Regions from separate parts of the Leptolyngbya sp. CCY15150 genome, predicted to be linked through region 1. Evidence: predicted binding sites of a transcription regulator. Region 1 holds the regulator's gene; each other region holds the start of a gene.

Region 1 (7,311 bases):
ATGTGCGGGTGTTGGCGGTGGGCACTGAGATTTATATCGGCAAGAGTTCCACCCCGGATCCGGTTTGGGTTGAGCATCTTAACCAAGGTTGGGATCGACATCAGGTGGCAGCGATCGCCGCCCGTTATCCTGAATTAACACCCCAGCCCGCGTCGGAACAATTGCCCCACAAGCTGAGCTACTATGTTGAGCCTGGAATGGGCGATCGCCTGCTGCCGGTTCTCCAAGCTGCTTTTCAGCAGGCTGGGCTGGCGGTGCAGGTGGTCTACAGCAGTGGCGTGGATCTAGATCTGCTGCCGCGCCACGGCAATAAAGGGGCGGCGGTGCAGTTTTTGCAGCGGATGTTCCAGATGCCACCGGAGCGCACGGTGGTCTGTGGTGATTCGGGGAATGACCGGGCCATGTATGACCATGCCAAGGCGAAGGGCATTATTGTTGGCAATGCGAAGCCAGAGTTAATCACCTGGCATCATCACCATCCATCCAGCGATCGCTTTCTCGCCGATCGCCCCTGTGCCGGTGGTATTCTGCAAGGACTCCACCATTTTGGCTTTTTAGATCCCAATCTGAATGATTAGCTACCTCACAGGCACCGTTGCTGCCCTGCAAGCCCTGCCCAATAACCGCTGGCTGCTGATTTTGGAGGTGAACCACATTGGCTATGAGCTGCAAATTCTGCCGCGTAGCCTCAGCACCTTCACCATCGGCGTATCGACGCAGGTGTTCACCCATCTGCACTGGCGCGATGATCAACAGAGCTTTTTTGGCTTTCTCTCGCCGGCAGAGCGCGATTTATTTCGCCAACTGATTGCCGTGAGCGGCATTGGCCCCCAGCTTGCCCTGGCGCTGCTGGATACCCTAGGCATTCAAGATCTGGTGCAGGCGATCGTGTCTAGCAATATTCGAATGCTGTCCCGCACCCCCGGCGTGGGGGCAAAAACAGCGGAGCGGATTTCCTTGGAATTGCGCAGTAAATTAGCCGAGTGGCGACATCAATCGGGGCTGATGACCAGTGCTCCCGATGCAGCGCCTGTGCCTGCCGTGCAGGAAGATGTGGAAATTACCCTGATGGCCCTGGGCTACAGTACCCAAGAAATTATGGAAGCTCTGCGAACCGTGGGGCAATATTCCACGCTGTCGAAAAGTACCGATGTGGAACTGTGGATTCGGGAAGCGATCGCCTGGCTGAGTCGAGACTAGCTAGGTCTGAGTCATGCCGCTGCGGTACCCTTCCGACAGCATGACCCGCTATGATATGATGAGTAGCTTCGACTGCGTTGATAGAGAACAGACGACCCATGGCTTTGTTGCAAGAGCAAAAACAAAAGATTATCACCGACTTCCAAGTCCACGAAACCGATACCGGATCGGCTGATGTACAGGTGGCCATGCTCACCGAGCGCATTAACCAGCTCAGTGCCCACCTTAAAGTCAACAAGAAGGATCACTCCTCCCGGCGTGGCTTGCTGAAAATTATTGGTCAGCGGAAACGGCTCCTCGCCTACATTCTCAAGCACGATCAAGAACGCTACCGCGCCCTGATTACGCGTCTTGGCATTCGCGGTTAAGCGCCATGGGGTCTAAGTCAAACGACAAATCGACCGACGCCGATCGCCTTCCGTTTGAGCCGTCTAGCAACCGCAAAAAGACGGAGAAAAAGCCTGCCCCGGCTGCGACTAGCCGCCCTGCCTCGTCTTCATCGGCTGCGAAGCGATCGCCCAGCGCCAACTCGGCCATCCCTGAGGTGGTCAGCCGCCGCATGATTCGACGCATGGCGCTGTTCTGCGGCGTGCCGACGGTGCTGGGGATTTCCACGTTTATTGTCAGCTATGTTGTCGTGACCCAGGAACTCTTTAAGCTACCTCCAACAGCGGTGCTGCTGGTCAGTTTAGGTTTTTTCGGTCTAGGCGTTGTGGGACTGAGCTATGGGGTGCTGTCGGCATCCTGGGATGAAGACTCGGCAGGCAGTCGCTTGGGCTGGGGTGAGTTTCGCCTCAACTTTGGGCGCATGACCGAGGCCTGGCGCAGTTCCAAAAAGTCTTCCTAACGATTCGGCAATGAGCCTGCATGAGATCCCTGAGAATGCTTGCATCTCTTGTCCCGGTGTCTTTGTCATCATTTTCATGAATCTGTTCTCAGCACCGGATGGGTTGGGGACAGGTTTTGCTATGAACTTATAGGCTAGGCTGGCAGGTGGGGCAAGCGTAATATCGACGTCCTCCAGCTATGTCTTTCGCAATCGTGGTGCCGCAGGTGTAGCAGGGCTTGCCGCTGCGGGAAAAGACGTAGTGACGATAGTCGCGGCGGGGATGGCCTTGCTGCTTGAGATGCTGGGCGCGCTCTAGGTCGTTGGTGATGCCGCCCGTTTCGTAGGAGCGGCGGGAGAGGGCGATCGCTGCCTCTGCTAGCCGATACAGGGCATCCTCGGGGCAGTCCATGGGGCGATGGCTGGGATGCAGTCCCGCTACAAATAGCACTTCGCTTCTCAGGTAGTTGCCTAGACCGCAAAGAAAATGCTGGTCGAGCAGGAGAGAGCCCAAGCGCCGTCGCCGAAATTTGGCATCAAGGAGGCGATCGCTCACCTGTTCGATGGTGGTGTTGGCATCCAGCACATCGGGCCCTAGCTTACTGAGGAAGGGATGGTGATCGATCTCATGGTCGGTGAGCACCTCAATGTCTGAGGCGCTGTAGAGCAGGGCGGATGTTTTTGCGGTATGAATGGCTAGGCGAAGCTGGCGCTTCGTGTCGGGAAAGGCATAGGCGCGTCGAATCATCCACACCCCATACAACTGGTTGTGGCTATAAATTGAGAGCCGATGATCGAACCGGAGAAGAATCGCCTTGCCCTTGGTCTGCACGGCGGTAATCTGCTGGCGGGCCAGGGATTCGGCGTAGGGCTTGAGGCGATCGAAGGCAAAAAATAGGTCTTGAATCGGTTGGTTGACCACAGCAGCAGCGATCGCATCCGCTGCCCGGCGAATTTCTGGCCCTTCTGGCATACGCGCTGACCCTACAGAACACCCTTAGAGCTGGGAATTAAATGTGCCCGGCGGGGATCGATCTCCAGGGCCATGCGCATGGCGCGGGCGAAGGCTTTGAAGGTGGCTTCGATGATGTGATGGGAGTTGATGCCATCCAGTTGGCGAATATGTAGCGTCATTTGGCTGTGGTTGACCACGGCCACGAAGAACTCTCGCACGAGCTGGGTGTCGTAGCTGCCGACGCGCTGGGTGGGAATCTCTAGACCATAGCTGAGGTGGGGGCGTCCAGAAAAATCAAGGCTCACCTGCACTAGGGCCTCATCGAGGGGGGCGATGAAATGACCAAACCGGACAATGCCCTTGCGATCGCCTAAGGCCTGGTGCAGCGCCTGCCCGAAGGTAATGCCCACATCTTCATTGGTGTGGTGATCGTCAATTTCAATGTCGCCCTGGGCTTGGATATCCAGATCCAGCAGTCCATGGGAGGAGATCTGATGCAGCATATGGTCAAGGAAGGGAATGCCCGTATCCACGTTGGCTATCCCTTGCCCATCGACATTGACGCTGACGTGAACCTGGGTTTCCTGCGTTGCCCGACTTACCGACGCGGTGCGCAAGGGAAACTCTAGCCCCCCAGATTCTTCCAACTGTTGGCGATCGCGTGTTTGCATATCCCTACCCCTGTGTAACGACTAAACCGAGCTGCTGCCCCTACCTACATGCCCATAATTTCGTAGCCCGCATCCACGTAGAGCACTTGCCCTGTCATGCCGCTGGATAGGTCACTACAGAGAAATGCAGCCGTGTTGCCTACTTCGGTTTGGGTGACGGTGCGTCGTAGTGGCGCGACTTCTTCCACGTGGTGGATCATGTCGAGGATGCCGCCGATCGCTGACGAAGCCAGGGTGCGAATGGGGCCGGCTGAAATAGCATTCACCCGAATATTTTGAGGGCCCAGCTCTGCTGCCAGGTAGCGTACGCTCATCTCTAGGGCCGCCTTGGCTACCCCCATTACATTATAGTTGGGTATCACCTTGACGCCCCCGAGGTAGGTGAGGGTGACGATGCTACCCCCCTCGCTCATCAGCGCCGCTGCCCCTTGGCTAAGCTTGACCAAGGAGTAGGTGCTAATATCCAGCGCCGTGGTGAACCCTGGGCGGGAGGTTTGGCTAAAGTTGCCGGTGAGGTCATCGCGTCGGGCAAACGCCAGGCAGTGGATCAAAATGTCGATCTTGCCCCATTGCTCTTGCACCGTTTGAAACAGCGTCTCGATTTGTTCGTCATCTTGGACGTTACAGGGCAGGAATAAGCTGGGTTGTAGGGGTTCAACTAACTCAGCCACCTTGGTTTCCATCCGACCCTTATCGTCTGGGAGGTAGGTGATGCCGAGGTTTGCACCCGCTTGATGCAGTTGCTGAGCGATGCCCCAGGCAATGGAACGATTGTTGGCAATGCCGGTTACGAGGGCATTTTTTCCGGTCAGGTTCAGCATGACAGTTGATTCACAGCGTTAAAGATTCCAGGTGGCGATCGCAGGTATGGGAGAGGCAGCCAAGGATTTCGCAATGCTGCTCCCAAGTCACCGGATAACGTTAGTTTGCTTGGCCCAAACTGAGGAACGGGCTGGATGCGATCGCCATTAGGAGAATACTGAAAAATGGGGACACAAAGATAGAGGACAACCTCAAGAATTGCTTGGTGAAGGGTTAACAACCTTGGGGTAGAGACAACAGGATACCGGTGTGGTGTGAAGATATCTACAAGCGCTATGGGTGGTGTATAAGCTAATACCTAGGGGGTGCTAAGCCTCGCCATTCCTAGCGATCGCCCGTGCTCATTTGCTAAACTCAACATCTTCTTTATCAAAGACTCAAAAAATATGTAGCATGGAGCACAAAAAAGCACCCATAAGTTAAGTTTTAGTGATGTAACGTCAGAGTTTAGTTGCAAAATCTGGTTTAGCCGATTCGCACATGTGCTGAGGCGACTTGCTCGAACAGTGAACAAGAACTCTTTAAGGGATTGGGTAGGGCGAGGGCTATGGTAGTAACGCAAGACAAGCCGTTGGCAAATGTATTCCGCCAGATCAGCGGAGGTGCATTTCCACCGATGGTCGAGACCTTTGAACGTGGTAAAACAATCTTTTTTCCAGGAGATCCGGCGGAGCGCGTCTACTTCTTGCTCAGTGGAGCGGTGAAGCTCTCCCGAGTCTATGAAGCGGGCGAAGAAATCACCGTGGCCTTGCTTCGGGAAAACAGTGTATTTGGGGTACTGTCGCTGATTACGGGACATCGTTCCGATCGCTTCTACCATGCTGTGGCCTTCACGCCGGTGGAATTGCTGTCGCTGCCGATTGACCAGGTTGAAAAAGCCTTTCACGAAAATCCTGAACTCTCGATGATTATGCTGCGGGGGTTATCGTCTCGGATTTTGCAAACCGAGATGATGATCGAGACCCTAGCTCATCGGGATATGGGATCGCGGTTGGTGAGCTTTTTGCTGATTCTCTGCCGTGACTTTGGCGTTCCTAGTCAAGAAGGCATCACCATTGACCTAAAGCTATCTCACCAAGCGATCGCTGAGGCCATTGGCTCAACCAGGGTGACTGTGACCCGCCTGCTGGGGGATCTGCGCCAAGAAGGCATGATCTCCATTCACAAAAAGCGGATTACGGTGCATAATCCCGTGGCCCTCAGTCAGCAGTTTACTTAAGCCTAGGATTAGTCCTGGCATGGGTTTGCGCAAATCTCCGGTGCCGAACCCCAGGGCTGCCTCAGGCAGACACCGGGAATTTGCGCCTTCCGAGGATCTGAACTCGGAATTTATCCATGGGCCTATTATGGCGTTGTGCTCAAAACCTAGGGGTAACCTTTGAGACAATACGCTACATTTAGCGTTAATTTCCAATCATTGCCTATAATGCGACTACGTCACCCATGGGTGTTGCGGCAATCCTAGGTGGATATCAAGCCAGTGCATTAGGATTGAGGCACGGTTGTTGATCCCTCCGTGGGCGACACCTCCATGGATGTAGTATATTCGTACTGAAGCGCATCGCGGCAATCCCTAGTGTTCATTAAGCGGGTTGAACTCTCTCACTTCAAGTCCTTTGGCGGGACAACGGCAGTCCCGTTGCTGCCTGGGTTCACCGTTGTTTCTGGCCCCAATGGGTCGGGAAAATCCAATATTTTGGATGCGCTGCTGTTTGCCCTAGGTTTGTCTGGCTCCAAGGGAATGCGGGCGGAGCGGTTGCCCGATTTGGTTAACCAAAATCATTCGAGCCGCAGTCGCTCTACGGTGGAAGCTAGTGTCACCGTGACGTTTCAGATGGAGCCGGAGGATGCTGTGGGTTCGAGGGCGATCGCTGCCCCGCCAGAATCCCCGCCAGAATCCCCCGATGAAGTGCCTGATGCATCTACAGGGGAGGCACCTGATGCATCTACACCTGATGAGTCTACGGGGGAGGCACCGGAAGCCCAGGGGCTTGATCCAGATCTCAATGGGTCAGAGCTTAATGGATCGGATCCCAATGGGGTAGATCTCAATGAGGCAGATCTCAATGAGACAGGTCTCAATGGGGTAAACCTCAATGGGGTAGATCTTAATGGACATGGGTCGCCCGAGACGCCTCCCGCTCCTGAACCGGATCGCTATGCCTTTGAGGACGAGCCCGATCCGCTGCTGCAGGAAATTTTGGCGACGGGGGAATGGAAGGTGACCCGGAAGCTGCGGGTGACGCCCCAGGGCACCTACACCTCTAACTACTACATCAACGATCAGCCCTGTACCCTCACCCAGCTTCACGACCACCTGCACCGCTTCCACGTGTATCCCGAAGGCTACAACGTTGTTCTGCAGGGGGACGTCACCAGCATTATTTCCATGAACCCTCGGGAACGCCGCGAGATTATTGACGAGCTGGCGGGGGTGGCTGCGTTCGATCGCAAAATTATTCAAGCGACGGGCAAGCTGGACGCGGTGAAGGAGCGGGAGGAGCAGTTTCGCATCGTGGAACGGGAGTTGATTGCCCAGCGCGATCGCCTGGCCCAAGATCGAATTAAGGCGGAGAAGTACCAGGCCCTACGCGCGGAATTTCAGGATAAAAGTCAGTGGGAGGCGGTGCTCCATTGGCGCGATCGCCAACGGCAGGCGGAGCAGCTCCAACAGCAGCTTGAAGCCAGCCATCAAGCCCTAGCTGACTACAGCACCCAGCTCCAGGCTCTGGCGGTGGATATTGCCCAAGCGACGGAGTCCTTGGAGGAGTTGAACCGGCGGGTGAAAGCTCTTGGGGAAGATGAGCAGTTAGGACTACAGGCGACTCTCGCGACGC
Region 2 (7,311 bases), on a different contig from region 1:
TGTACTCGACCATCATCATGGGTTTTCGTCTCGTGAATCCTAGACAAACTGAATCACCAGCTTCTTCAGAGAGTTATTCTTTGAGGATTAGATAAAACTGACGTATATTGCTGGATATGTAACTGGGCGGAGCGTTCCCAGGTATAGTGGGGTAAAATCGCTTGGCTATTGGAGATTAGGAATTGTCGCAGGGCTGGGTCGAGGCTTTGGTGCATGGCCGAGGCGATCGCTTCGGGTATTTCTACGTCTACTAATAACGCCTGATCCGAGGACAGAAATTCAGTGAAGGGGGGAAAATTAGCTGTAATCACTGGAACCCCAGAGGCGATCGCTTCCATGACGACTAATCCCCAGCCTTCCTTAACCGATGGAAACACAAACGTATCGGCACAACGGTAGAGTACAGGCATATCGCAATCGGGGATCAGCCCTGGCAAGATCAGCGATCGCCCAATGGTGATTCCCAGTCGCTCAACCTCGGCAAAAAATGCGTCCCGATAATCAGCATAGTCAAACAACGTCATGCCGCCAGCGATCACTAACTGCGAGTGGGGATAGTCCATCAGCACATGAGCAAATGCTTGGAGAAGACGAATAGAATTTTTACGCGGCTCAACCCCCCCTACGGTTAAAAAAATAGGATAACCGGATAACCCCATGCGTTCTTTCAAGCCGGATTCAGTACCGTTTACAGTACCGTTAAAGCGACGGGTATTGACACCATTCACCATGAGTGGCGCATCTAAACCATAGCGCGCTTCTAGCTGTTGCTGCCAATGACGACTCACACAAAGACAGCGATCGGGCAACTGAATAGATGTTTCCTGACAGTGTTGTAGGTAAGGACTGTTATAGTCTTCAATATGATGAACCGTTCGCAGGATATGGGAAATCGGGTATCCCTGCGATCGCAGCATAATCAGCGCGTTCGCACTAATGCAATCCTGTGCGTGATAGACGTCGTAAGGAGCATCACCGCGCTCAAAACAAGCTTGGAAAAAATCGACATAGTCCTGAATCCGCTGCTGGATGAGGCGATCGATAGTCGGTGGGGCGGGCTGACTGGGCACCAATTGATAGTCACAGGCGATCGCTCGATACAGTTCTCCATCACCCTTATCCAAGGCAAAAATACATACGTCTTGCCCCAGCGCCGCTAGAGCTTCTGCCAATTCAACGGTATGGATCACACTACCGCGTGGCTTAGTGGAATAGGTGAGCAGAGCAATTCGCATCATTAATCAGCAAGGTAATAAAAATAATGATTAGCACATTGCGGTGTGTTAATCATGGTTTTGTAGGATAAAACCAATCCACAATCAGCCCTAAGGCAGCAGTTTAAACTCTGAACACGCTACGACCCAAGAGCAACCTGGTTGATCCCATCAGAATTTTTCGGTTGGGCGACTCGCTGCTTAGCTATGATACAATCTGCCAGATACGCTGCATCTCGATCAATCCCCGAAAAACGCCCCGACCCCCAGGTATAGAGCCACGGCAATCCTAAGAAATATAATCCTCTCACAACGGTGACCCCACGCTCATGTCCAGGATATCCTTTACCATCGAACACCGGAATATCAATCCATTCATAGTTCATGGTATAGCCGGTACACCAGATCACCGCACCAATATTGGCAGATTGATAATCCAGTTCAGTTTGCTCCATCTGAGGCTCCCATACCGGTTGGTAGGGCGGCTCGGTTGGCGCTTCAATATGGTGCTTCTCAATAAATCCGTCAATGGTTCGCTTGATGCTTTCGGCTACGGCATCAGCCGCATCTAAGTTTTGTTTGAGGTTGGGCTGGAAGGTAAGGCAACTCCCTTGAATATCCTTGAGATGCCCGTAGAGCTGCATTCCCTCTAGGGCAAAATGCCGCAGGTCAATCTCTCGTCCACCGCCTCGTCCAGTCACATAGTGATTTGTTTTTGTTCGTACCTTATGCTTATCTGGATGCTGATCGATGGAGAGGTCGTAGTAGCCCATTTCATCTAGCCAGGCAACTACATCCTTACCTCGATACGTTCGAGGAGAACGGGGAGCCCCTCCCACACAAAGATGGACTTGTTTACCGGCAAGATGGAGATCTTCTGCGATTTGACAGCCCGACTGTCCGGTTCCGATGACAAGAACACCTTTGTCGGGTAAGGATTCCGGATTTTTATACTCTGATGAATGAATTTGTATGATCTCCGGAGCAAAGCGTTGAGAGAGGGCAGGAATTTTGGGTCGATGATAGCCGCCCGTCGCGACAACAACCTGATCGGCTGTGAAATGTCCAATGCTGGTTTCTAGCCCGAAGCCTTGCCCCTGTTGATACAAATGATGGACAGCAACGCCTTCCTTAACTGGAGGATTGAAGACCGCCACATAGCTTTCGATGTACTGAACAATTTCATCCCGCTGCATAAAACCGTGGGGGTCATCACCAGAGTAGGGATGGCCCGGTAAAATACATTGCCAATTGGGTGTGACCAAGCAAAACGAATCCCATCGTTGCGATCGCCAGGAATAGCCAATCTTATGTTTCTCGAACAGGATATGATCAATGCCGTTTTGCTTGAGATAGTAGCTTACGGCCAGGCCAGCCTGCCCTCCACCAACAATAGCAACTGAGTAATGGGTGGTCATGGGTGACGTTGCCTCCCAGCAACAGGTTCACTTAGGTTCACTGCGATATGATGCCAAACAAGGCGCAACACTGGACGACGAGACTCTGGATGTTGCGCTTCTTCTGCACAGTAGGATTAGCTTCGTTGCCGTCCTGTATCTTTGAATACACACTGAACAGGTTTAGCGGTAAGGACAGGAAGGGCCGCATCCAGCGATGTTTTGACAAAGAATGGCGATCGCGGTCCCTTGGTTCCTTGATCGTGTTCAAAGGCTAGACCGTTCAGCGATTCAGCCCCTCAGCCGCGATAGAAATGGATGTGCCACCAATAGACTGAAAGATAGAACCCTGGTGAAATCGTTAGGGGTAAATGTGTCGTGGAGAGACTGTTGTAGCACCGCACGATCCTATCATTACTATATGTAGGCAGCGCGATCGCATCTACTTTGTGGCATTCAACACAGAAACCGACTCCCACCTTGCGGCTCAATAGAGTGAACTCTGTTTGATGTGGGTACCTGTGTCCGATTCTGTTGTGGATTGCCTGAATGCACCGCGCCTCATGTTCGAGTTGCAGCGGGCCAATCAGATTGCTCAAGATATCTACGCTTGTCTAGATACTAGGGCGATCGCCAACCGTGTCACTCAAGGGCTGGTCAATCAGTTCAACTGTGCGCTTGCACGCATTTGGTTAGTAGAGCCCGATCGTACACATCTCAAAATGATTGGTTCGGCTGGCCTCTACACCCGCACCGATGGGGCATTCAGCACCGTTCCCATGGGGGCGTTCAAAGTCGGGAAAATTGCCCAGAATCGAGTTTCCTTTCTTAGCAATAATCTCCTAGATGAGCCGTGGCTGCGCGATCGCGAATGGGCGCTCCAGCATCAACTCCGGGGCTTCGCCGGCTATCCCCTGGCAACATCCGACACGGTGATTGGAGTGTTGGCCGTCTTTAGCCGAGAAGCCCTTGCGCCTGAATTCCTAGAAATATTGCTCAGTCTTTGTACCACGGTGACGGTTTCCTTGGGCAGCGCGCTCCAGTTTCAGCAAGTCCAGCAAACCTGGCACCTCGCAGGGCAAGGGCTATCTGCCCTACAATCTCCCATGCTGTCCGATTATCTCGCCAAACTGTTGGGACTTATTCCCCTCAAGTTGGTTGGAACCGAGCGATCGCTCGACGTATCGCTCACCTACCTCTTCATCAAGTTTACGGAGTTGGTTCAGCCGCTCGATTGCACCACCTGTAGTTTGACCTACTCCACGGATGTCGTCACCCTAGATGCGATCGTGTCCGCCGATGCTCTAGTCGTCACGACCCATGACGGCGACATCCCCCTTTCTAGCGATGCTGGATCGACCCAACGGGAGCAACCAGGAAACACAACGGCCGTTCCATCCTCGTTTAGACCGATCCTACTGGCAATTGCTAGTTTGGGTGGCACTCTAACAACCACGGTAGGGACGTTGAGTAAAGTCGTGCAGATTACCCTAAAACTGCCCTACAGCCAGCCCGCCACCAACGGATACGTTAGGGTCGAATGTCGCTCGGCCGTTTTGCAATGTGCCTTTAGCCAAATGGTCACGACTGCAGGGTTTGCCCTGTCAACCGTGCCAGATCCATCCATTCCACTCATTACAGATCAGCCCGATCAGATCCAGGGGAGCGATCGCGTCATTTGGGTTCATCCTTCCTCCATGGGCAGTCCCCGTTATCCCCAAGGCGTTGTCGCCCAAATCAGCCTAGATACAGACTCCACTGTTCTACGGGAGGTGATTATGACCGTCTTAGAGGGCAATACCTGGGGCATCCATGATGGGGAAAACACCCAGAAAATGCTATCGTCCCGCGAACATGATGTGATGTGCTTACTGACCCAAGGGTTGCGCGATCGCGAAATTGCCGGACAGCTTCATATCAGTGAGAGCACCGTCAAATTTCATATCAATAATACGCTGGCAAAACTGAACGTCAAAACGCGTGTACAGGCCGTATATGAACTGATGCGTCATGGGTGGCTAGAGGTTTGAATCGTTTCTGTTTCCGTCCCCCCGTTGAGCGAGAGCAGACCGATGCAGAAGGCCGGTAAGGGTTTAGCAGCATTAGGTTTGATTCATCCCACCCTGGTCGTCAATACAACGCCGGACAACGGCCCATTAGCGATCGCCTGACGGTGCCCAACCGGTCAAGGGCTGCTCTACTAAATTCCACAACATCGCCGTCTCAGCGCCCCAGGTTAACGTCAGTTGTTGGCTATCGTCCACCCGCCCGATCGCCTCACAGTGCAGATCGCGTCCATGAAACTGAGCCTGGATTCGTTCCACCTGATGGGGGCGCACACTCAGCAAAAACCCATAGCTCGGAAAATGGTGAAGCCACGGGTATACATCCAAAGATGGCGGGCGGGGAATCGCCTCTAGATCAATCACCGCGCCACACTGAGAGGTTTCTAGCAACATCAGGGCCGTTCCCAATACTCCCCCCATGCTGATATCTTTCCCAGCATCGCACCAGCCCTGTTCTGCCACTATTGGAAGTAAGGATAAATCATCGCGTAGCCGCTGCGGGTCGGTCGTCGTCGCCGCGTTCCAAAACGGATAGTGTTTAAAGGGCTGACCGCGGAGATCAATCGCCATCAAGAGCACGTCTCCGGCTTGGGCATGAAAGCTCGTGATCAACTGCTGCGCCTGCCCCAGAATCGCCACAGACAGAGCCGCATAGGGACTGTGGCAATTGGTATGTCCGCCCACAACCGGAATGCCGTAGGCGGCAGCGGCGGCCTGTAGCCCCGTCCATAGCTCTTGACTGGCTGCCGGCGATGGTGACCACAGGGCATCCACGATCGCAATGGGATGCCCGCCCATGGCGTAAATATCACTAACATTGACCATCACCGCACACCATCCAGCAAACCAAGGCTCCGCCTCCACTAAGCTGGGTAGCATTCCCTCGGCGGCGAATAAAAGATGGCGATCGCCCTGCCAAATGGCCGCGCAGTCATCTCCCAACAAAACAGGCGGATCGGCCGAACGCTCCAGCCCGCCGAAGGCACCAGACAACGACTCAAGCGATCGCGTCCCCGGTCGGAAATACTGCGCCGCCAGTTGAATATCCTGTTTCTGCTGAATGCCAAGGGAGTGGCGTAACTGCTCCACCAAACGGGGCAATTGCCTAGCATCATCCATACCTATGCCACCTCAAGCACTTGAGGCAGTCCTTGAGGACGAGGCTCACCATTGGCCGGATAATAGTCCAAATCAGCTTGCATGAGGTGATGGGGATGCCCACAGATATCGATTTCCTCCAGTGAATCCCAATGTAGCCGTTGAAAAAAGCGCACGTTCTGCAACTGCACTGTGGCCAAAAACCGTTCGCAGCCCCAAGTATTGGCCGTCATCACCGCCTTTTCGATCAGACCTTTCCCAATCCGCCAGCCCCGACGATGGGTAGGATGCACGCCTAGCCGACCGCCATACCACAGCCCTGGCTCCGGTTCGTAGATGCGGACAACCCCAATCACCTGTTCCCAGGGAGCCAGGTAGGGTTCATACACACTCTGAACGGAGGTAAGCGCCACAATCGGATAGGCGATCGCATCAATGTCATCCCAATCACTGCCGCGAAATAGCTTCTGTTCTTGACAAAAAATTTGGTAGCGCAGGTCGGCATACTCCCGCATTTCGGTGGCGGTTTTGGCAATCTCAAATCGATAGGTAGATCGAGTCATGGTTGGCCATCCCAGAATTCACATTAACAGGTCAACAGCGATCGCCCGAGGGCGGATTCAATCTCCAATGCATTCCGAACCCACGGTCTATGTTTCAAAGGCAGATAAGGCAGAGCAGGCCCCACACTTGGCACAGCCAGCTTCGACATCTTGGGAGGATAGTCCTGCATTTTTGAGCCGTTGCCCAACCTCTTGATAGAGGCGATACATAAACTCACTATCGGGCGGGGCAGTATCCTCCAGCGGGGTACCGGTGATGGGTACAAAGGGGACAATGAAGGGATAAACGCCTAGCTGAATGAGGCGATCGCTGGTGTCCACCAGGGCATTGAGGCTATCCCCCAAACCGGCGAGGAGATAGGTGCTAACCTGTCCCCAACCAAAGACCTGTACCGCTGCGGCAAAGGCTTCGAAATAGGTTTCCAGCGAAACAGTGGCTTTCCCAGGCATAATGCGATCGCGCACCTCGGGGGTAACGGCCTCTAGGTGCATTCCCAGGCTATTGATACCGGCCGCCTTCATCCGTTCAAACCAACTGAAATCCGCTGGGGGTTCGCATTGCGCCTGGATGGGAATATCGACCCGCGCTTTGATTGCCCGCGCACATTCCGTTAGATAAGCGGCACCGCGATCGGGAGTATTGGGGGTGCCGGTGGTCATCACCACGTGCTTGATCCCATCGAGCCGCACCGCCGCTTCGGTTACTTCAGCCAATTGATCCGGTGTTTTGCGGGCAATGGTGCGATCGGCGGCTAAGGATTGCCCGATCGCACAAAACTGACAGGCGGTGGCGCGGTCATTGTAGCGCATGCAGGTCTGGAGTACCGTTGTTGCCAGTACGTCGTGGCTATGGAGCAGGGCGATTTTCCAGTAGGGGATGCCGTCAGCCGTTTGGAGTCCATAGAATTTCGGCTGCTTGGGAAACTGAACCGAGGCGATCGCTTGCCCATGGCATTCTAAGGTTGGCTGAACC
Region 3 (7,311 bases), on a different contig from region 1:
ACAAACGGCATTCAGCAAGGGTAGCCGCATCAGGGAAAGGCGATCGCCCTCGCTGGGTTGGGCCAACTCATCACGCAGTTGCTGCACCAAGGCAGGATTTTGATAGATCCAGTACAAAGCCCAGCTCAGGGCCGTTGCCGTGGTTTCATGCCCCGCCAGCAAGAGGGTCATCAGTTCATCCCGCAGTTCCACATCGGTCATGCCCTGGCCCTGCTCATCCACCGCCGCCATCATCAGGCTCAACACATCGCTACGATTGGGATCCAGGTGCGATCGCCCATCGCGGATTTCGGCATAGATCAACTCATCCACCTGCTGCTTCAGGTAGAGAAATTTTCCCCCCGGACTCCACCGCCCAAGGTCACGCTGCAGGATGGGAAAGAAGGCGGAGGCAAAGCCTAGAGGTGACGTCGTCAGATGTAGTAAATCCGCTGTGCGCTGCTGGAGCGCCTGGGCGCGATCGCTGTCCTGAACGCCAAAAATAGCCTCGATGATCACCTGCAGGGAAATACGCTGCATGGCAGGACGAAGGGTGAAAACCTGATCCGCTGTCCAGGTTTGGATCTCCTGCTCGGTGACCTGCTGAATCAACGCTCCATAGGCGCGCATTCGTTCCCCGTGGAAGGATGGCATCAATAACTGTCGCTGCCGCTGGTGGCGATCGCCGTCGAGTAACAGCAAGGAATGATCGCCCAGGGTAGGACGCAGGATGCTATTGGACGAGCCCACCTGCACCTCTTCATAGCCCAGAGCAAAAACCTGCTCGATGGCCTCCGGGTGGCTGAAAAAGACGAAAGGGGCGTAGCGTCCGAAATCGAGCATGAAGCAATCGCCATACTGCTGGGCACCGGCTTGCAAGATGGAGAGGGGATCAGCAATCCACCGTAGCAAGAGCAACAGTGGCGGGGTTTTGGGGCCGTTGGGGAGAGACATAGGTACACCACCAGAAAGCTCTAGTCTTTTGCCCAGTGTAATCTCTAGATCAGCGATCGCTCTCGGATTCATCCATCAGTTGCCCAACTGTTATCCAAAAGGCGATCGCTGCCAATAGATGCGCAGGAATGATTCCCGCGTCAGCCTAAATTTCCATAAAAAAAGGGGCACGATGGCCCCACCCTTCAACACATTGCAACCGCAACAGCGGAAGATTGAACAGACATTCGGTCTTAGAACCGAGAATAGCGATCGCGCCCAGGTTTACGGCGGCGCTTCGATCGCGTCTGAAATGCTTTTGGTAGACTAGCGGTCATGCCCATCAGCCCCAACAACATCGGCGACCCTGATCGTTGACGGGCGATCGCCTCCGGCGTAGAGCGCCGCTGGAAGGCCTCTTGGGGTTGGCGGTTGGCATAGGCATCGTAGGCCGCTGAGGCCAGAGAGACGGCTCCAGCTAGGAACAGTACTCCTAAGGCTGTAGGGCTCTTGGCTGGCTCGTCGTTGATCTTGGTGTGGAACGACGCATAGAGAAAATAGATGAACATCAGCGCCGAGACAATCAGCAAGATGGCAGTAATTCCAGGGCGATCGGCAAAGGTATAGATCGCGCCGCCGGTGGGGCCATCGATGGCTCCTTCAAACTCGGCCCAGGTTTGGAACGGGCTGGCTACAGCCAAGCCTTCAATCATCAACATAACAGTCTCCTCTGATCCAAGAACTAGTGACTGATAGGGGCTTCGGTACGTTCAGCAGCTTCGGGCACAATCGTATATTCTGGGTAGCCAGTAACGCCGAAGTCACCGATATCCAACCCTTCAATTTCTTCCTCAGGCGGTACGCGCAGCAGGTTCATTTTCTTAAGCACCCAGCTCACCCCATACCCAGGAATCAGCCCTAGTACGATGGTGCAAAGGAACGTCCCCAGCAACTGCCCACCAAAGTTAATGGGAGGGTAGCCCAGCACTTGGTAGCCGCTGGCCATGATGCCCACGGTCATCGCGCCCAACATGCCGCAATAGCCATGTACCGCAAAGGCACCCACGGCATCATCAATGCCAATTTTCTCAATCCACTTGCCAACCCAAGGCATGGTGACTGCGCCGATGAAGGCAATCAGAATCACCAACGGTGGAGAGTACAAATCTAACCCAGCGCCCACGGAGATGATGCCCGCTAATCCACCGGAAATGGTGAAGAATGGATCGCCCTTGGAGCCCAGGTAAGCACCCACAATCCCCGCACAGAGCGCTAGGGTCGTATTCACGCCGATGGAGGCGAGGGTCATGGGAGACCCGTAAATCGTACTTTCCACCGTTGCGCCAGGGCCAAAAATCACGCAGCCTGCTAGGAAGGCGTAGAAGCCGACAAAAATCAGCATCAGGCCCACCATGGTCAGGGGCAGATTGTGGGGGCGAATATCGCGGGGTGTGCCGTTGGCGTCGTATTTACCAATCCGAGGGCCAAGGTTAATCAACACACCTAGGGCGAAGAATCCTGACACGCCATGGACAACGGCTGAACAACCGAAGTCGTGGTAGCCCATGGTGTTGAACCAGCCCCAGTAGTTCCAGCCCCATGATCCTGCCACCACCCAGGTAAATCCACCGAGAACGACGGCCAAGATTAGGTAGGCACCGAGGCGAATTCGCTCAATCACGGCTCCAGACATAATCGAGGCAGTGGTCATGGCAAACAAGCTAAAGGCAAACCAAAAGACCCCAGTTAGATTATCCGAAAGGTTGGGTGCCATCGCCGTTGACCATGGATAGGTGCTGGCAACAAAGTCCAACAGGCCATCGCCATCTAAGGTGCCAAGGTTGGCGGGGAGTTCGCTGGTCCAAGGGCCAAGAATTGGTCCAAAGCGCGGAAAGATGGAGAACCCTGCATAGACCCACCAGCCAAAGAAGTAGAAGGATAGACCGACGACGGATAGGGTCAGCAGGTTCTTGACCATGGTGGCCAACACGTTTTTAGTCCGGGCTGCACCGCCTTCGTAGGCAAGGAAGCCTGCGTGAATGGCGAGCATGAACACAGAGGCCCAGTAATAGTAAGTCTCTGTGACAAAGGTTCCGAGAAATTCTGTTGCTTCAGGCGACATGAGTAACTCTCAGGTGGATAACACTCAATGGAATTCGTGAGTAAAAGGGCGATCGCTCTTTTTTATACCTGTCTTAGGATGGATTTATCCTAGACAGGTAAGCATGAAAAGCTCTGGACACTTGTGCTTGGGAGCTGCCAAGTACCGAAGAACTGAGTCGGACGGAACGATAAGAAAATTGTTATGTCAAGTGTGCGATCGCTCTCCAAACAAGTTTGTAACGATGGCTACGGACTGTGATTTGGTCTGCCTAGATTGGTCATGAAGGGTGCATGAGCGAGGAAAAAAGCGATCGCCCGCCACGGAAACCATGAAACGTATCTAACTATACAAATACTGGATCAAAAAGGTTGATTTACTGAGAAGCGACATTCGGAGAGCCGCTATGGTTGGAACGTTGCCGTCGGAGAAAAGCCTGGTTGAGCAGGCCAAGGATTTAGGACTAGAATTCTTCCTGGTTTCCTACACAGACCTGCTGGGCGGAACCCGCGCCAAGCTGGTGCCCGCTCGACAAATTGCTGACGTCGAGAAAAATGGGGCCTGTTTTGCGCCCTTTGCCTCCAACCTGGGTCTAGGGCCCGAAGTACCTGATATTGCCGCCATTCCCGATCCCAACTCGCTGATTGTGCTGCCCTGGGAACCCACCGTGGGCTGGGTCGCTAGCGATGTGTATATGAATGGCAAACCCTTTGAAGCCGCACCTCGGGTAATTTTTAAGCGGGTGCTGGAACAATGTCAAAACCTCGGCTATACCTACAAAACGGGTGTGGAAGCCGAGTTTCTGCTGCTGAAGAAAACCGAGCAGGGCTACAAAATTGCCGATGACCTAGATACCGCAACCCGCCCCTGCTACGACCAAATGAACCTGATGCGGCAGTTTGGCTTCATTTCCACCCTGGTAACCTACATGGAGCAACTGGGCTGGGAGCCCTACCAGTGCGACCACGAAGATGCCAATGGGCAGTTTGAAATCAACTGGACTTACGACGATGCCCTGACCACCGCCGATCGCCACGTGTTTTACAAATACATGGTGAAGAGCTTGGCAGAACAGCAGGGGCTGACCGCCACCTTCATGCCCAAGCCCTTCAGCCACCTCACCGGCAATGGGGCCCATATCCACATGAGCCTCTGGCAAGGAGACACCAATGTCTTCGCCGACCTGAACGATGAACTAGGGCTCTCCACCCTGGGCTACGAATTCCTGGCTGGGGTGCTCGGCCATGCCCGAAGTATGACGGCGCTCTGTAATCCCACCATTAACTCCTACCGCCGCCTCGGAGCCACCACCACCGAATCCGGCAGCACCTGGAGCCCTCGCTACCTGTCCTATGGCGGCAACAACCGCACCCACATGATCCGCATCCCCGATGCCGGACGGTTTGAATGCCGCTTGCTGGATGGAGCCACCACTCTGTACCTAGCCCAGGCCGCCCTGTTGGCTGCTGGATTGGATGGGGTCGCTCAGCACGCTAGTCCAGGCGATCGCTTGGATGAAAACATGTTTGTCCGAGGCTCGGAGTTCTCCAATCTAGACATGTTGCCCACCAGCTTGCTGGAAGCACTCCAGTGTTTTGAGAAAGACCCCCTACTCATGACCATGATGGGAGAACAGGCTGCCAAGACGTTCCTAGGCTTCAAGTATCATGAATGGAATGCTCATAACGCTGAAGTAACGGCGTGGGAGCTAGATCAATACATTAATTGTTAACGCACAATGGTTTCCTATTCCCCAGGTCTTTCGATTCGCCCAGCTCATCCTCCCGATACCCCCGTCTTGTTTGAGTTGGTGCAGGCCTTGGCGGATTACGAAGAATTGTCCCACCACGTAGTGGGCAATGCCGAGAGTTTGCACAATCATCTATTTTGCGATCGCCCCTATGTGGAAGCCTTGGTTGCGGAAGTAGATCAGCGGATTGTCGGCTTCGCGCTATTTTTCTACAACTACTCAACCTTTCTCACCAAGCCAGGCATTTACCTAGAAGATCTGTTTGTGTTGCCCGACTATCGGCGACGGGGGATTGGTCAAGCCTTTTTGCAAACCCTGGCCCAGCTTGCTGTCGATCGCGACCTCGGACGGCTGGAGTGGAGTGTGTTGGATTGGAACGAACCCGCCATCCGCTTTTATAAAACCATGGGAGCCACCGTCTTACCCGATTGGCGCACCTGTCGCGTCACCGGCGATGCCTTGACGACCCTAGCCCAGGCATCTGGTTGACTAACAGCAGTCCTCACCCTAGTCCCTCTCCCAGAAGACTAGGGTGAGGACGTTCGAGCATCAGGCTCCCGCGTTTCGTCAGCCAAGCAGCTCTCACGTTTAGATGTAAAGATTGATGCCTAGATTATCCCGTGGGACATAGACAAATCCTGACAAGCCCGCTCCAGGGAAAACCGGAGGGCATCAAGAGCAGAGCAGGCAAAGTACCACAGCTACTGCATCTGCAGCATAGGTTGCCCTCCAGAAAATCCCTGATTTGCGAATCGTGCATCTACAGAATGCAATAAGTGCATAGACTCGGAGGTTGATCCCTAGCGATCTATGTCAGCCTAGGGATGAACCCCAATGTAATAACTGTCATGGATTTCCAAGCAAATTCCAATGCCCGTCGTGAGCAGCATTCGACATTGACAGTCGTCACGCCGGGAGACTTTGACCGCTGGTCTCAAGCCGTCAGACAGCAAATGCTCGATTGCCTACGCAAGCGTTCTGAACGATCCACCCCCAGAACTCAGAGCGATCGCCCCTAGAGTGGCAGATCAGCCAAAACACGGTACTCTCTGGGGCAGCCGGGTTGAGTTCATCGACCGATATCAACCCGGTAAAACCGCCCAAGGCGGCCCAGCGGACATCCTAGGTTGATGAAGTGGCTGATGAAGTGGCTAATGAAGTCTTAATAGATTAGGTACCCAGGGTAGGGATTGTAAACTGCTTGGCAAAAGGGTGGCTGTTTTAGGGAAGTCTTTATATAGTTGTGATGTTAGCGATCGCACTGAAGGCCCCTATAGGGTGCGCCTTGGTTATGCTCAGGACTCACCTACACTAGGAAGAGTTAAGAGTACTAGATGCGGCTCAGCCACGCTAGGGCGATCGCCTGTTGTCTAGCCACCATTACGCCACGACAGGGGCATTATGGAATCACTTGCCTTTATCCACCACTCGGTTGCCTATTCTGATCCCTCCCCCCAACCACCCATGCGTGAGTTTGGATTGGCTGACTGGCGCATTCCCAGTTCGGCCTGGATGGGATTAGTTGGAGCGATCGCCCTCTTCACCCTGCTCAGTGCAGCCACACCCGCCGAAGCCATGATCTACCGCAAGGGTAGTACCGGGGGAGCTGTAGCCGATATTCAGCGATCGCTAGGGGTGACGGCTGATGGCATCTACGGCGCTAGAACCGAAGCGGCCGTTCTGCGCTACCAAGCGGCCATGGGGCTTCTGGCAGATGGTAAAGCTGGCCCAGAGACCCTGAGTTCCCTAGGTCTTGGGGATTTGACAGACACCGTAGGAGTCGCTCCAGCTAGTTCAGGTGGAGGCATCGCCACTGGGCAAGCGCTGATCGTCACCCGTAGTGGCGTGGGCGTTAATCTCCGGGGCACGCCCAACGGAGCCATTTCAGGTGGATTGCCGGAGGGCGCGTCTGTGTCGTTGACAGGACGCGAAGTCTCAGCAGGCGGCTATAGCTGGGCAGAGCTCAGTGATGGTCAATGGGTGGCCACAGACTTTTTGCAATATTCAGCCTCCTCTACCTCCGGGCAAGCTACCTTGGTCTCCAGCCAGTCGGGTGTGGTAGACAGTTCAGCAAGAACTGCGGTGATCACGACCCAGGCAGGCGGTGGTGTAAACTTACGCCGCACGCCCAATGGCGAGGTCGTTGGCAGCTTGGCGGATGGTGCCGTCGTGTTCTTGACGGGCGCGCAAGTGCCTGCCGGCTCCTATTTCTGGGCTGAGACCACAGACGGAGCCTGGGTAGCAACAGACTTTTTGGCAGAATCAGCGGGCACCAGAACCGTTGCAACGGCTCCGCCGGCTCCGGCTCCGGCTCCAGCCCCTGCACCACCACCAGCCCCTGCTCCAGCCCCTGCTCCTGCTCCTACTCCGGCTGCATCCTTTACGCCTGCATCCCCAGCTCCCGCGCCCGAGGTTCAAGAAGAGTCAGACGTCTTTACCGAGCAGCCGGAGACGGCAGAGCCCGAAGATACTGCTGCGGATACAGATCCGCCTACCGACTCTGACCCCGTCGAGGATGCTCTAGCCTTCCCCGATAATGGAGAATCCG
Region 4 (7,311 bases), on a different contig from region 1:
TCCCCAACTCTCAGCCGTCTCACTGCCCAGCCAAGTTGAGGTGCTGGCGTGGAGCGGTAGCCTATCTAGCCCAGAGTTGCTAGAGCAGATTCAACCGCAGCTTGCGATCGCTCCCGGCAACGCCCTAGAGCCTCCGGTGGCAGATTGGTTTGAGCAAGGCGATCGCTCCTATGTTCTCAGCGGACGAGATGGGGCCATTCAGTGGACACCAACGGGGCTGCAAGCCGGGCGATCGCCCCAAGAGTAAGGATCCTAGACATAGCGGTGTCTATAAGGTGTAGCAAGCTAGGTATGACAAACGGGCGATCGCTTCTAAGCGATCGCCCGTTGTTGTGTCATGTATTCAACTCAATCTATGACCTATGAACTGGTTGAGAGGTAACCCCCTCACCACAGCACCACAGAGCCATCTAGCGTTTAGACCTTAGCCAATTCTGGCTCAGAGCGCTTGCTGTTGCGAATCCCTTCAATGGCTTCGGCATAGCTAGGAGCCTTGAACACAGCAGAACCCGCTACCACAGCATTGGCACCAGCTTCCAGCACCTGCCAGGTATTGTTAGCCTTCAAGCCACCATCTACTTCGATCCAAGGATCGAGACCGCGCTCGTTGCACATTTGACGCAACTGACGGATTTTCGGCAACACACCAGGAATAAAGCTTTGTCCACCAAACCCAGGGTTCACGCTCATGATCAGCACCAAATCGCAGAGTTCTAGCACATAATCAATCAGCTCTAGCGGCGTACCAGGATTCAGAACCACCCCAGCTTGCTTGCCTAGTTCCTTGATTTGCCCCAGGGTACGGTGCAGGTGAGGAGAAGCGTTGTGTTCAGCATGGACGGAGATGATGTCTGCTCCAGCTTTGGCAAAATCTGCCACATACTTCTCAGGTTCAACGATCATCAAATGGACATCGAGCGGCTTTTGGGTCACCGGGCGAATCGCTTCTACAATCAGGGGACCAATGGTGATGTTGGGCACAAACCGACCGTCCATCACATCCACATGGATCCAATCGGCTCCAGCTTGATCAACCGCCTGAATTTCTTCGCCAAGGCGGCTAAAATCTGCTGATAGGATGGATGGGGCAATTACAGTTTGCTTAGCGGTTTGGGCGTGGCTCATAGGTCTCTCCTGCTTTCCGGTGTCTTGACCTTAGTGTAGCAAAGTGAGTCCCACGCCTTGAATAGGATTGATCCCCGAACCCTATCGTTCCCATGAGAATTCAGCAATTTGGCGGAGTATGACAGTCCATGGCTCAAGCACACATCGCGCGGCGAACCCTCTGGTTTATCGGCGGCCTCGCTACATCCTTAATCGGTATTCCAGCGTTAGCCTTAATCACCTCCGTGGGAGAAGACGGCATTGATGCCCGGCGCTTGCATGATGATCCCTACAATATTACCGGCGCAAAAATTAGTATTGGGCAAGTCGAAATTGGTCGTCCTCCCATGTTTGGCCTGGACAAAACAGCTCCCGAAAATTTTGCCGTGCGGCTGAGTCAGGTCTTTTTTCAAGACGAGCCCGCCAGTGCCAACGACTATGTGGACGGCCACGCCTCCAACGTTGCCAGCGTCATGATTAGCACCGATAAGTCGCTGACAGGGGTGGCTCCAGGAGCCCGGCTCTATTCTGCTGCCGCTGGCTTTATGCCGGGGAATGGTCAACCGCTGGAATGCCTTGCCTCTCAAACTGTAGCGCTGCAAAATGGCGATGATGTCCGAGCCATCAACTTTAGCTTTGGTGAGTCCCTGCTGCGCGATCCGCGTCCTGATGCGCGGCTTGATGGTAATGCGTTACTCACGCAATGTATTGACTGGTCTGCCAATATCCATAATGTGCTGTACGTGATTGCTGGCAACCAAGGACGGGGTGGGATTCCCATTCCCACGGATAATTTCAACGGCATGAATGTCTCCAATTCTCGGCAGATTGATGGGGAATTTATCAAAGTCGATGTCTCCAACCTAGGCAGTGAACCAGAGGTGGTGATTGGACGACTGCCCGAGCTGGAAAGCAATGTGGGCGCCCGCCGCTCGATTACGCTGGTGGCACCGGGCACCGGCATTGAAATGTTTAACCCTGATGGCACTACAACTCGCAGTACCGGCACCAGCTTTGCCGCACCCCACGTGACCGCCGCCGTGGCGCTGATTCAAGAATTTGGCGATCGCCAACTGCGGAACGAATCCCCCAACTGGAGCCTAGACTCCCGTCAGTCAGAAGTTAGCAAGGTGATTTTACTCAACTCTGCCGACAAGATTGAAGATGAGGGCGATGGACTCAATCTAGGAATGCGACGCACCATTATTGACCAGCGTAACCGCAACTGGCTAGAGTCCGATGCCTACACCAACCCAGCCATTCCCCTTGATGCGGAACTGGGAACAGGACACCTGAATGCATTTCGGGCCTATCAACAATTTAGCGGCGGACAATGGAAAGCATCCGATCCCATTGCGGCGATCGGGTGGGATTATGATCAGGTGGGGTTGACGAACGATGCGCCAGCGTATCGAGATTACGTCTTCAATACGCCCCTAGCGGCCAATAGCTATCTATCGGTGACCCTTGCTTGGAATCGCCAGGTAACCCTCAGCGATCGCAATGGCAACGAGCTTTTTGACGTAGACGAAACGTTTATCGACGGGGGACTCAATAACCTGGATTTGTACTTGATGCCTGCTGATGCAACGGATACAAGCGATCGCATTTGGTCATCCGTGAGCGCTGTAGACAGCACCGAGCATATTTTCTATCAGATTCCAGCCACGGGGCGCTATAAACTTCGCGTTGTCTACCGCAATCAAGCCAACGAGCCGATCCAATCCTATGCCCTAGCTTGGTGGGGTGTCCCCTCTCGTTAGGTCAAGGATCAAGCTGACTTGCTCTGCTCCAAGTCCCTGACATCCAGCAGAGGCACCAACGGCATGGCGCAAGTCTTCAGGGCATTGGCACCACCTCAACACGGATCCATCCAGCAACTATCTATCCGATATCTATTCCGATCTCTATAACGATAGGGTCACCTATCACCATTGTTCTTTATTCCAAGACTGATCTTGCCATGGCATCTATTCCCCTTCGGCTTAACCTGGGTGACGGCTCCGTAGCCTTTAGTTTTTCCCCAGAAGCAGCCCGCGACCTGCACAAGGCCCTCAATGATCTGATTAACCAACTGAAAGCGATCGCCCTAGAAGGCAGTAAACCAGGGAACAAGCCTAAGCCACAGAAACCGATTGAGTATCAGCATACCGGCGACGTCTTTTTAGAAATCTTCTGCAACCCCAATATTTGGCCCAGCCCCTTTGCAGCCAAAGTCCTGATCACCATTCGGGATGAGCGCATCCGCCTCAGCACCGAAGCAGAACTAACGCGCATTCTAGACGATCTCAATCAATATTTAGAGCAAGTCTAGCCAGCGATCGCCGCTAGAATGCACGTAGATGGCTTCACCGGGCCACCGTAGCCTGCCCGTTGAACGTTAAACCATCCCATCGTTCCCAATCACTCTCAACCATTCTTATGAACTTAGACACCGCGTCCCAGACTATTCAACAAGGATTTCGCGTCACCCTTGGCGCAACGGCTGCCCTTGTAGAAGCTCTACAGCATCCCCAGCAGTACGGTGAAACCTTCTCTAGGATTCAGCGGGGCGATCTGAATCAGCTCACCGAAGAATGGGCTGTTAAAGGCGAGCAAACGGAACAAGAAGCCCGGCGCTTCGTGGAAACGGTGATGAACCCTTCCTCTGGCAGCTCCTATGGATCATCGGCCCCAGGCTCGACGGGCGATCGCGCCAACGAGCCCACCATTCCCCTAGATATTCAGACTGACCTTGTAGACCTCACCCAAGAGATCATCCAGATTCGTCAAGAGCTGGAGCAACCCGACGGCGATCGCCCCGCCAATACCTAAGTACGCGAGTCATGACACCATCTGCTCAGGGGCTGTGCATCCTAACTTAACCCCTGAGAGGACAAAGGCGATCGGGTGACAGTGCCCGATCGCCCTAGGTGCCATGAATGCAAGCAAGCCTGAAAACCTGATAGGTGGCTGAGGTATGGGTTGGTTGTACTAGCTGTACGGGTTGTACGGGCGGGGAATTTTAATCGTTATCCCACTCTTCGCGACCCAGCAAGTCGCCAATGCGATCGCGCAGCAAAAACCCACTGCGCTCTAGTTCGTCTTCAATCCACGCCCACTCCCGAGCTGGAATATAGCGACAGAGCACGTAAATGGGCTGTTGGCGGCTGATGACACCGGTATAGACTAATTGGCGAGCTTCGTCTTGAACAAAGTCTAGGGAATAGGCAATGGCTTGAATCATGATTCACCCTCTGCTGTTGTAAATAGCGGTAACTAGGAGGCCAACAAGGATAAAAGCTCACCGTGAATCCTAGTTATTAATCGTTGAAAGATTAAGTTTGTAGTCAGGGATACTGAACTTTTTTTATTCTTACGTTGGATTCCTCTTGATTATATTAAGAAACATGATAAAAGTCAGCAAACTCTAACCTGTCGTCCCAGGATGGTGTATAGATCGGGGCGATCGCTCAAACTCCTTTTAGAATAAGCATTTCAGCCAATAGGTGCTTGCAATTGCGATCGCCATAAGCTATGGAAAGCGCTGAATCCGTCTCCTCATCGCTCCATATAGCGTGTACAAATCTTAGATTTCCTTAAGATGCTGGGCTGGATCGCGAATCCCCTCACGATGATTCGCCATTGGCTACAATGAATCACGACAATTAGTCCCGAAAGCGCCCAGGGTTGAAGTGTGCCGGGCCGTAGCCATAGGTTGAGTGCATGTTGCCAAAAGATGAATTGCTTGCCCGCGTTGAGAATCGCGACAGTGCTGCCCGCATTATTGACCAAGCGGAGCAGGCCCTGCGGACGTGGGAGGTTGTGATGACCGATTTTCTGTCGCCGCCGGAATGGCTGGAGGTGCAGACCATGTTTCGGCCGCTCACCGAAGTGCAGGTGGTTGCTTGGGGTGGCTATCCTCAGGCAGAGCGCTGTCGAGCCGCGATCGCTCGTTCAGATCTGCCTTTAGACCAAGATCAGGTTGCCCTGGCCGCCCTCGATATTGCCGGCAATTTTTTGTTCGATGCTGCTAGCCACCGCGACTTTTTGGGTGCCCTTCTTGGTACGGGCATTGTGCGCGGCAAGGTGGGCGATATTGTGGTGCTGGGCGAACGGGGAGCCCAAGCGATCGTCGCGCCAGATTTGGTTGAATTTTTGGAACTGAGCCTCACCCAGGTGCGATCGGTGCCGGTGAAAACGCGGCGGATTGAGCTGAGCGACCTGAAGGTGCGGGAGCCTCGGAAAAAGGAAATGACCACCGTTGAAGCTTCCATGCGCTTGGATGCGATCGCCTCTGCGGGCTTCGGCATGTCTCGCAGCAAGATGGTGGATCTGATTAGCGCGGGAGATGTGCGGGTCAATTGGCGAGACGTGACCCAGTCTAGCTATCAAATCAAATCTGGAGACTTGGTCGCTATTCGTGGCAAGGGACGGCTAGAGATTGGCGAGGTGGCGGTGACCAAAAAGGAACGGTATCGCATTCAGCTTACCCGCTTGGTCTAAGTAGTGGTCTTCGTCGGAGAACCGATGGACATCTATGCAGATGGAAACCAACTATCTTGATGAAACGTGACAGGGCGGGCAATGCCCACCCTACTAGAGCTCATTCAGGTTTGACAGCCGCTAGGAGCGTTGGTTTATTCGTAAATCCAAGGCTTGATCGTGGGTTCCCAATTGGCTAGCTCGCCATCTTTAAACCACAGAGCAATTTCGGTCTGAGCCGTCTCGATCGCATCCGATCCGTGGATGATGTTCCGTCCAATGCTGACCCCAAAGTCACCGCGAATGGTGCCAGGTTCGGCCGTGAGCGGATTGGTTGCGCCAATGAGCTTACGGGCAGAGGCGACTACACCGTCTCCTTCCCACACCATGGCGACCACGGGAGCCGAGGTGATGAACTCGACCAAACCAGGAAAGAAGGGACGTTCCCGGTGTACACCGTAGTGCTCTTCAGCTAGCTCACGGGTCACCATCATAAATTTCATGCCCACCAAGGTGAACCCCTTGGTTTCAAAGCGGCTCACGATTTCACCAATTAGCCCACGCTGCACGCCATCTGGCTTAATTGCAATAAAGGTGCGTTCCACGATGTCAAACTCCTAACGATACGTCTTTACAATTGATTGCCGCGTAGTCTTCTATGCCAATGCTTGCAACACGAGTGCAAGACCTTTTCTATGCTCAGCAAAAGCATACCCTTTGTAAAGTAGTTGGCTGGAAAGTCTGAAAAAACTCAGGGTCAAGCCGGGCGATCGCCCCCGGATTCTCAAAACAACACGATAGGATAGACAGGACAACTCGTTGAAGAAAGATTGCGAGGTCAGGTTCAGTATGGTCACTCCGTCTACCGAATCGCCCAAGATTCTAGATCCTAATGCCGATTCTCATCCCACGCCGCCGGGAACGACCCGCTGGACCATTGAAGATAGCGAAGAACTGTATCGCATCCGAGGCTGGGGGGAACCCTATTTTTCCATCAACGCTGCTGGTCATGTCACCGTCTCTCCCAAGGGCGATCGCGGCGGATCGTTAGATCTCTACGAACTGGTAACCGCCCTCAAGCAACGGAATCTCTCCTTGCCGATTTTGATCCGGTTTTCCGACATTCTGGAAGACCGGATTGAACGGCTGAGTGCCTGCTTTAGTAAAGCGATCGCCCGCTATAAGTACAACGGCGTCTACCAAGGCGTCTTCCCGGTCAAATGCAACCAGCAGCGCCATTTGATTGAAGACTTGGTGCGCTTTGGCAAACCCCACCAGTTTGGGCTAGAGGCGGGCTCTAAGCCGGAGCTGTTGATTGCGCTGGCCACTCTAGATAACGACGGCTCGTTGCTGATTTGCAACGGCTATAAAGATCGAGACTATGTAGAAACGGCGATGCTGGCGCGGCGCTTGGGTAAAACGCCCTTGATTGTACTGGAGCAGGCCGATGAGGTGGAGTTGGTGATTGCCGCCAGTCGGCAGTTGGGCATTGAACCGCTGCTGGGCGTGCGGGCCAAGCTGAGCACCAAGGGTGAAGGTCGCTGGGGCATTTCGGCCGGCGATCGCGCCAAGTTTGGGCTCACCATTCCCGAAATTCTCCACACCGTCAACCGCCTCAAAGCAGAGGGCATGCTCCACTGTCTACAGCTTTTGCACTACCACATTGGCTCTCAGATTTCCTCCATCGCGGTGATCAAGGAAGCCATTCGGGAAGCCAGCCAAATTTATGTGGAATTGGCCAAG

The links. The regulator NtcA, encoded in region 1, controls nitrogen genes in cyanobacteria. The targets are predictions, from matches to a motif close to TTTGTANNNNNNNNTACAAA.
Region 2: the regulator NtcA is predicted to act here: its motif matches at 2,765-2,784, upstream of JUJ53_RS04300 (MSMEG_0569 family flavin-dependent oxidoreductase).
Region 3: the regulator NtcA is predicted to act here: its motif matches at 3,249-3,268, upstream of glnT (type III glutamate--ammonia ligase).
Region 4: the regulator NtcA is predicted to act here: its motif matches at 4,427-4,446, upstream of JUJ53_RS07055 (DUF4327 family protein).

Annotation. Positions count from the first base shown of each region.
Region 1 is NZ_JACSWB010000146.1:28,922-36,232, forward strand. It holds gene JUJ53_RS05485 (sucrose-phosphate phosphatase) at 1-578, shown strand, start outside; gene ruvA (Holliday junction branch migration protein RuvA) at 571-1,200, shown strand; gene rpsO (30S ribosomal protein S15) at 1,299-1,568, shown strand; gene JUJ53_RS05500 (PAM68 family protein) at 1,574-2,047, shown strand; gene nei (endonuclease VIII) at 2,175-2,999, opposite strand; gene hisB (imidazoleglycerol-phosphate dehydratase HisB) at 3,011-3,652, opposite strand; gene fabI (enoyl-ACP reductase FabI) at 3,697-4,473, opposite strand; gene ntcA (global nitrogen regulator NtcA) at 5,022-5,693, shown strand; gene smc (chromosome segregation protein SMC) at 6,051-7,311, shown strand, end outside.
Region 2 is NZ_JACSWB010000139.1:363-7,673, forward strand. It holds gene JUJ53_RS04295 (MSMEG_0565 family glycosyltransferase) at 66-1,235, opposite strand; gene JUJ53_RS04300 (MSMEG_0569 family flavin-dependent oxidoreductase) at 1,355-2,632, opposite strand; gene JUJ53_RS04305 (LuxR C-terminal-related transcriptional regulator) at 3,133-4,641, shown strand; gene JUJ53_RS04310 (sll0787 family AIR synthase-like protein) at 4,768-5,796, opposite strand; gene JUJ53_RS04315 (MSMEG_0567/Sll0786 family nitrogen starvation N-acetyltransferase) at 5,799-6,338, opposite strand; gene JUJ53_RS04320 (MSMEG_0568 family radical SAM protein) at 6,426-7,311, opposite strand, start outside.
Region 3 is NZ_JACSWB010000164.1:86,579-93,889, reverse strand. It holds gene JUJ53_RS09415 (cytochrome P450) at 1-933, opposite strand, end outside; gene JUJ53_RS09410 (hypothetical protein) at 1,167-1,631, opposite strand; gene JUJ53_RS09405 (ammonium transporter) at 1,655-3,034, opposite strand; gene glnT (type III glutamate--ammonia ligase) at 3,420-4,745, shown strand; gene JUJ53_RS09395 (GNAT family N-acetyltransferase) at 4,752-5,252, shown strand; gene JUJ53_RS09390 (hypothetical protein) at 5,612-5,782, shown strand; gene JUJ53_RS09385 (peptidoglycan-binding protein) at 6,165-7,311, shown strand, end outside.
Region 4 is NZ_JACSWB010000151.1:15,549-22,859, reverse strand. It holds gene JUJ53_RS07080 (ComEC/Rec2 family competence protein) at 1-247, shown strand, start outside; gene rpe (ribulose-phosphate 3-epimerase) at 418-1,125, opposite strand; gene JUJ53_RS07070 (S8 family serine peptidase) at 1,254-2,867, shown strand; gene JUJ53_RS07065 (hypothetical protein) at 3,068-3,418, shown strand; gene JUJ53_RS07060 (hypothetical protein) at 3,526-3,918, shown strand; gene JUJ53_RS07055 (DUF4327 family protein) at 4,109-4,330, opposite strand; gene JUJ53_RS07050 (photosystem II S4 domain protein) at 4,810-5,589, shown strand; gene ndk (nucleoside-diphosphate kinase) at 5,724-6,173, opposite strand; gene speA (biosynthetic arginine decarboxylase) at 6,418-7,311, shown strand, end outside.